2 regions of the Geobacter sp. FeAm09 genome follow, and region 2 is predicted to be linked to the other one. Evidence: riboswitches for the same ligand, from Rfam matches in the RefSeq annotation. Region 2 holds a riboswitch; the other holds the start of a gene.

Region 1 (3,378 bases), 1.4 Mb from region 2:
CCTATACGGTCACCTCGTCGCCGGGGAGCATCACCGCCACCGGCACCGCCAGTCCCATCACGGTGACCGGCCTTGCCGATGGTACCGCCTACACCTTCACGGTCGCCGCCACCAACTCCGCCGGCACCGGGACCGCCTCGGGGGCTTCCAACAGCGTCACCACCCCGAGCCGCTCGGCACCCACCGCCGTCACCGGCACGGCCGCCGCCGTCACCGCCAGCGGCGCCACCCTGAACGGCACCGTCGCCGACAACGGCTACGATACCACCGTCACCTTCGATTACGGCACCACCACCGGCTACGGCACCACCACGGCCGCCACCACCGGCGCCACGGTCGGCACCGGGGCGGGGAGCACCCCCGCCGCCGTCGCCATCACCGGGCTCAACTGCAACACTACCTACCACTTCCGGGTCAGCGGGACAAACAGCGCCGGCACCACCAACGGCAGCGACGCTACCTTTACCACCGCCGCCTGCGTACCCGGCGCCCCCGCCATCGGCACCGCCGCCACGGCCGGCTACGGCCGGGCAACGGTGAGCTTCACCCCGCCCGCCGCGGACGGCGGCGCCACCATTACCGCCTATACGGTCACCTCGTCGCCGGGGAGCATCACCGCCACCGGCACCGCCAGTCCCATCACGGTAACCGGCCTTGCCGACGGTACCGCCTACACCTTCACGGTCGCCGCCACCAACTCCGCCGGCACCGGGACCGCCTCGGGGGCTTCCAACAGCGTCACCACCCCAAGCCGCTCGGCACCCACCGCCGTCACCGGCGCGGCCGCCGCCGTCACCGCCAGCGGCGCCACCCTGAACGGCACCGTCGCCGACAACGGCTACGATACCACCGTCACCTTCGATTACGGCACCACCACCGGCTACGGCACCACCACGGCCGCCACCACCGGCGCCACGGTCGGCACCGGGGCGGGGAGCACCCCCGCCGTCGTCGCCCTCACCGGGCTCAACTGCAACGCCACCTACCACTTCCGGGTGAAAGGGACAAACAGCGCCGGCACCACCAACGGCAGCGACGCCACCTTTACCACCGCCGCCTGCACCTCCACCCCCACCTTCGCCATCGCAGACGCCCTGCTGGCTCTGAAGGCGGCGGTGGGCACCGTCACCCCGACCGCCAGCCAGCTCCTGCACCTGGATGTGGCGCCGCTGGTAGGCGGCGTATCGGTGGGGGACGGCAAGATCAATGTCGAGGACGTCCTCGTCATCCTGCGCCGGACGATCGGACTGCTGTAACGGCGGAAGCCGCCTCCCGGCATCCCCGACGACGGCGGTATTGCGGCATCCGCGCCTGCCCAACAGTCATTGGGATTGACAGGAGCGGTTAAATCCAGTACCGTAGACACAATCACAAGGCCCTGGGGGAGTTCGAAAGAGCTGAGATGATTCCTTTTGGAATCAGACCCTTTGAACCTGATCCGGTTAATCCCGGCGTAGGAAAGCGGCTTGCACGACTGTTCATCCAATCCATGAACCCGGCCGCCTGTATCACAACAGCGCGGCTTTTCTATTATCACGAGGGATATGCCATGGGCGATTGCAGCAGACGGTTCCGGCTCGTCATCAACAATACGACGCACGTATTCCCGCCGGTGGAGGGGGTGTACCTGATCACCGACCAGGGAGACAACCTGGTGGAGCGGGTGCGGACCGCCCTGCGGGGCGGCGTGGCGGTGCTGCAGTACCGCGCCAAGGAGAAAAGCCGCGAAACCCTGCTGGCGGAAGGAAGCGAGCTGAAACAGCTCTGCAGGCGCTTCGGCGTGATCTTCATCGTCAATGACGATACCCGCCTGGCCAAGGAACTGGATGCGGACGGCGTTCACCTGGGGCAGGACGACGGTGCCATCGCCGAGGCGCGGATGCTGCTCGGCCCCGGCAAGATCGTGGGCAAATCGACCCACAACCTGGAGGAAGCCCTCCAGGCCGAGCAGGAAGGGGCCGACTACATCGGCTTCGGCGCCATGTACCCCACGGACAGCAAGGTCATCACCCACATGCCGGGCACCAGCGGCCTGTGCGCCATCCGCGACCGCATCAAGCTCCCGGTGGTGGCCATCGGCGGCATCACCACCAGCAACGCCTGCCGGGTGATCGATGCCGGCGCCGACGCCGTGGCGGTGATCTCGTCGGTGCTGTCGAGCCCCCGCCCGGACATCGCGGCCGCCGAGTTGAAACTCCTCTTCAACCGCACCTGCCCCCACCCCCGCGGCTCGGTCCTGACCGTGGCCGGTAGCGACTCGGGCGGCGGGGCGGGCATCCAGGCCGACATCAAGACCATTACCCTGCTGGGGAGTTACGCCGCCAGCGCCCTGACCGCCCTGACCGCCCAGAATACCAAGGAGGTTTCGGCCATCCACGGCCTCCCCCCCTCCTTTGTGATGGACCAGATCACGACCGTGCTGGCCGATATCCCGGTGGACGTCATCAAGACCGGCATGCTGCACACCGCGGCCATCGTTTCGGCCCTGGCCGAACTGCTGGCGGAGCGCTCCGCCTACATCCCGCTGGTCATCGACCCGGTCATGATCTCCAAGGGGGGCACGGCCCTGCTGGACCGGGACGCGATCCGCGCCATGCAGGAGCATCTGCTGCCCCAGGCCTACCTCTTGACCCCCAACATCCCCGAGGCCGAGCGTCTCTTGGGACGGGCCATCCGCTGCGAGGCGGACATGGAGCAGGCGGCCCGCGACCTGCACGCCCTCGGCCCGGCCAACGTGCTGCTCAAGGGGGGGCACCTCGCCGGCCGGCAATCCACGGATATCCTCTTCGATGGCTACGAATGCCGGGAATATGCGGCGGAGCGGGCCTTCACCAGCAACACCCACGGCACCGGCTGCACCTACGCCTCAGCCATCGCCGCCTTCCTCGCCCAGGGGGAACCGCTCAAATGCGCCGTGGAAAAGGCCAAGGAGTTCATCTCCGCCGCCATCCGCCTGGCCCACCCCCTGGGCAGGGGGCACAGCCCGGTGAATCATTTTGCCGCCGCCCGGCAGAGCGACCGCTGAACCTTACCATTACCCATTGATACGGAGCACGCAATGACCCAGCTTGAATACGCCCGTCGGGGCCTCATTACCGAACAGATGCGGATCGCAGCCGCAGCGGAAGGGGTGGAGCCCGAGTTCATCCGCGACGGACTGGCCGCCGGCACCATCGTCATCTGCCACAACGTCAAGCACGCCAATGGCACCCCCCTGCCGGTGGGGACCGGCCTGCGCACCAAGATCAACGCCAACATCGGCTCGTCCTCCGACGATACGGACATGCAGAAGGAACTGGAAAAGGCCCGCATTGCCGTGAAATACGGGGCCGACGCCATCATGGACCTCTCCACCGGCGGACCGGTGGACGAAATCAG
Region 2 (3,378 bases):
GTACATCGGTACGCCGCACAAGCAAGCCCGAAGATTGACGCCGCATGGGCGGAAAAGAACCCTTTCCGGGCGGAAACTAGGTGATCATGCCGTCCAGTGGGCTGGATGCGTTCGCATAGAGCTTGCGGGGAATCCTGCCGGCCTTGTAGGAAAGCCGCCCCGCCTCCACGGCCAGCTTCATGGCGCGGGCCATGGCGATGGGGTCCTGGGCCCCGGCGATGGCGGTGTTCATGAGCACGCCGGCACAGCCCAGCTCCATGGCGACGGCCGCATCGGAGGCCGAGCCGACCCCGGCGTCCACGATCACCGGGATCTTGACCGTCTCCAGGATGATCCTGATGTTGTAGGGGTTGCGGATGCCCAGGCCGCTGCCGATGGGGGCTCCCAGGGGCATGACCGCGGCGCAGCCGATATCCTCCAGCTTCCGGCACATGATCACGTCGTCGCTGGTGTAGGGGAGCACGGTAAAGCCCTCCTTGACCAGGATCCGGGCCGCCTTGAGCAGCTCCTCGTTGTCCGGGAACAGGGTCTTCTCGTCCCCCAGCACCTCGAGCTTGACGAAATCCGACATGCCCGCCTCCCGGGCCAGGCGGCAGGTGCGCACGGCGTCGTCGGCCGTGTAGCAGCCGGCGGTATTGGGGAGCAGGGTGTATTTCTTGGGATCGATGTAATCCAGGAGCGATTCCTTGCTCCGGTCCAGGTTGACCCGCCGCACCGCCACGGTGATGATCTCGGCCCCCGAGGCCTCCAGGGCCTCGGCCGTCTGCTGGAAGCTGGCGTACTTGCCGGTGCCCACCATCAGGCGGGAGGTGAACTCGCGGCCGGCGATCGTCCAGGTATCGTTGTGGGTTGTCATTGCTGGTCTCCTTTGTGCAACAGTGTCGGCTCGGGCGCAGGGCTCCGTGCGCGGTTTTTCCCGCCCCCCTCGCTACCGGTCCTTCATCCTCCGCCCACGAAGTGGACGATCTCGATCCGGTCCCCCTCCGCAAGCCCGTGGCCGTCGTAGGCCGCCTTGGGGACGATGTCCAGGTTGACCTCCACCGCCACCCGTTCGCGCGGGAGCCGCAGATGCTCCAGAAGCCCGGCGACCGTGCTCCCCTCGGCGATGGCGACCGTCTCGCCATTCAGTGTAATGTGCATGCCTTCTCCTTCGCGCCCGGTACGAACTGACTGCGCTATTGAAAAACCCAGGTTGTTCAAAAATAGTCAGATCGTCGCCCCCGCTCGACAAGCCCTGAGGAGGCCCTCACCCGGCCTTTGGCCACCCTCTCCCAGAGGGAGAGGGTAACGGTATCCCTTCCCCCTTTGGGAGAAGGATAGGATGAGGGGCGCTACGCCCCACGAAAGGGCTTTCGAGGACGAAGGCCTGATGGCTGTTTTTCAACAACCTCCTAAAACGCAAAAAAGCCGCGGAAGCGGCTTGGAACATCTGAATGTTTGCGCTTCCCTACGCCGGCATTACCCGGATCAGGTACTAAGGGTCGCGGCGCACCGCCGCTCTCAGTCGAAACTCCCCCAGCGTTTACACTAACCTAGTGTATTGGCGCCGGTCTGTCAATTGGAATTTATGCCGTCGCCGGGGCGGAAACAAAAAACTAAAATCCGCGTAGTTTCAATTCTTCTCCCGCATCCGCCGTTTTGTGATATAGTCTTGGCGTTTCCGTCACATAATAAGCTCTTTAGTTTGAGGCCATAATGACCGAAAAGAGGATTATAGGGCGTCTTAAAAAGCGTTTAACCATCCGTTTCGGCATAGACAGCGCCAGCCGCGTGGCATTCAGCGAGGACCTGTCGGCAACCGGCATGTTCATCAAAACCGCCAATGTCTGTCCACCCAACAGCAGAATCAGAATCGAGTTTACCGTCGATGACCATCTGGTTCAGGTAGACGCCCGGGTCATGTGGGCGAAGAAAGTGCCGCAAAACCTCTTCCATCTGGTCAAAAAAAGCGGCATGGGGGTGCGTTTTCTGCGCTTCCAGGCCGGCGAAGAACACTTCCAGCGGTTTCTCGGGGCGGTATGACGGCGGTTGGGGCGGACGGCTGGACTCTCGACGGTGACATGGCTTCGGGAAGGATGGTACAGCATAACAATGGTGTGCAAAAAGATCTTCATAGCCGCCACCGGCCAGCATTGCGGAAAAACCACCATCAGCCTGTCGCTCATGCATCTGGCCCGCAAGAAGTATGAGCGGGTCGGCTTCATCAAGCCGATCGGCCCCAAATGCGTGGAGTACAACGGCCTGACCATGGATATGGATGCCGCCATGATGGCCAGCGTTTACGGCCTGGACGAGGACGCGCACCTCATGTCCCCCATGACCCTGACGCCCGGCTCGACCAGGAAATACCTGGACGGCAAGATCACCCCGGAAATGCCCCGCAGGCTCATCACCGACGCGATCCGCGAACTGGAGCGGAAATACGACTTCCTCATCATCGAGGGGGCCGGCCACGGCGGGGTCGGATCGGTGGTCGGGGCGAACAATGCCCAGGTGGCGAACATGGCGGGGGCGCCGGTGCTCATGGTCACCAACGGCGGCATCGGCAACGTGATCGACGCCGTGGAGTTGAACCTGGCGCTCTATGAGCGGGAAAAGGCCGACGTCCGGGTCGTCATGGTCAACAAGCTGCTGCCGGAAAAACGCGAACGGTCCCTGGCCTATCTGAAAAAGGCCTTTGACGGCAGCAGTCTGCTGGTGACGAGCGCCTTCGATTACAGCCCGATCCTGGCCCATCCGACCCTGCAGCATGTGGCCGAGATGCTCGGCCTGCCGCTCAGGGGGAATCCGGACGAGAAAAGCCGCCTCTGCCATACCATCCAGTTGGGGGCGGCATCGTCGCAGCGGGTCATCGACCATCTGGAGGACTCCACGCTGCTCATCGTGACCAGTTCGCGGGACGAGTTGATCGTCACCGCCTCTTCGCTGCACCATATACCGGATTTCAAAAAGCGCCTGACCGGCCTGGTCATCAGCGGCCATGCCCCCATGTCGCTCATCACCCAGCAGATCCTCGACGACAGCAAGGTTCCCTATATCCGCGTCGAGGAGACCTCTTCGGAGGTCTTCTACCGCCTCAGGGAGCATGTCTCGAAGATCGGGCCGGATGATCGGGAAAAAATCGAACTGATCAACTCCACTTCGGAACGCTACATCGACTTTGCGGCTATCGATGCCCTCTTGTAAGCGCTGATCGTGTGACGCTTGTAATTCAGGCAAAAACTTCTTGACCTGACACTGTTTTTGATATTTATAGACAAACATTCATATTTCCGGTGGTATTATGATTCCATTGACCCGTCTGGACAAGCAGGTGATGTATGTCAATCCCGACCACATCGTCAGTATCGAGGAAACCCCCGATACGGTCATAACACT

What was found. Region 2 has a riboswitch for thiamine pyrophosphate ahead of thiS (sulfur carrier protein ThiS). Riboswitches for the same ligand answer to the same signal wherever they lie in the genome.
Region 1: linked by a shared signal. The riboswitch ahead of thiD (bifunctional hydroxymethylpyrimidine kinase/phosphomethylpyrimidine kinase) and the one ahead of thiS (sulfur carrier protein ThiS) in region 2 are both predicted to bind thiamine pyrophosphate.

What each region holds. Positions count from the first base shown of each region.
Region 1 covers NZ_CP042466.1:854,411-857,788, reverse strand. The annotation lists gene FO488_RS20390 (fibronectin type III domain-containing protein) at 1-1,256, shown strand, start outside; TPP riboswitch at 1,371-1,477, shown strand; gene thiD (bifunctional hydroxymethylpyrimidine kinase/phosphomethylpyrimidine kinase) at 1,550-3,025, shown strand; gene thiC (phosphomethylpyrimidine synthase ThiC) at 3,059-3,378, shown strand, end outside.
Region 2 covers NZ_CP042466.1:3,545,112-3,548,489, forward strand. The annotation lists gene FO488_RS16730 (thiazole synthase) at 77-856, opposite strand; gene thiS (sulfur carrier protein ThiS) at 940-1,140, opposite strand; TPP riboswitch at 1,428-1,527, opposite strand; gene FO488_RS16740 (PilZ domain-containing protein) at 1,696-2,022, shown strand; gene FO488_RS16745 (AAA family ATPase) at 2,095-3,186, shown strand; gene FO488_RS16750 (flagellar FlbD family protein) at 3,284-3,378, shown strand, end outside.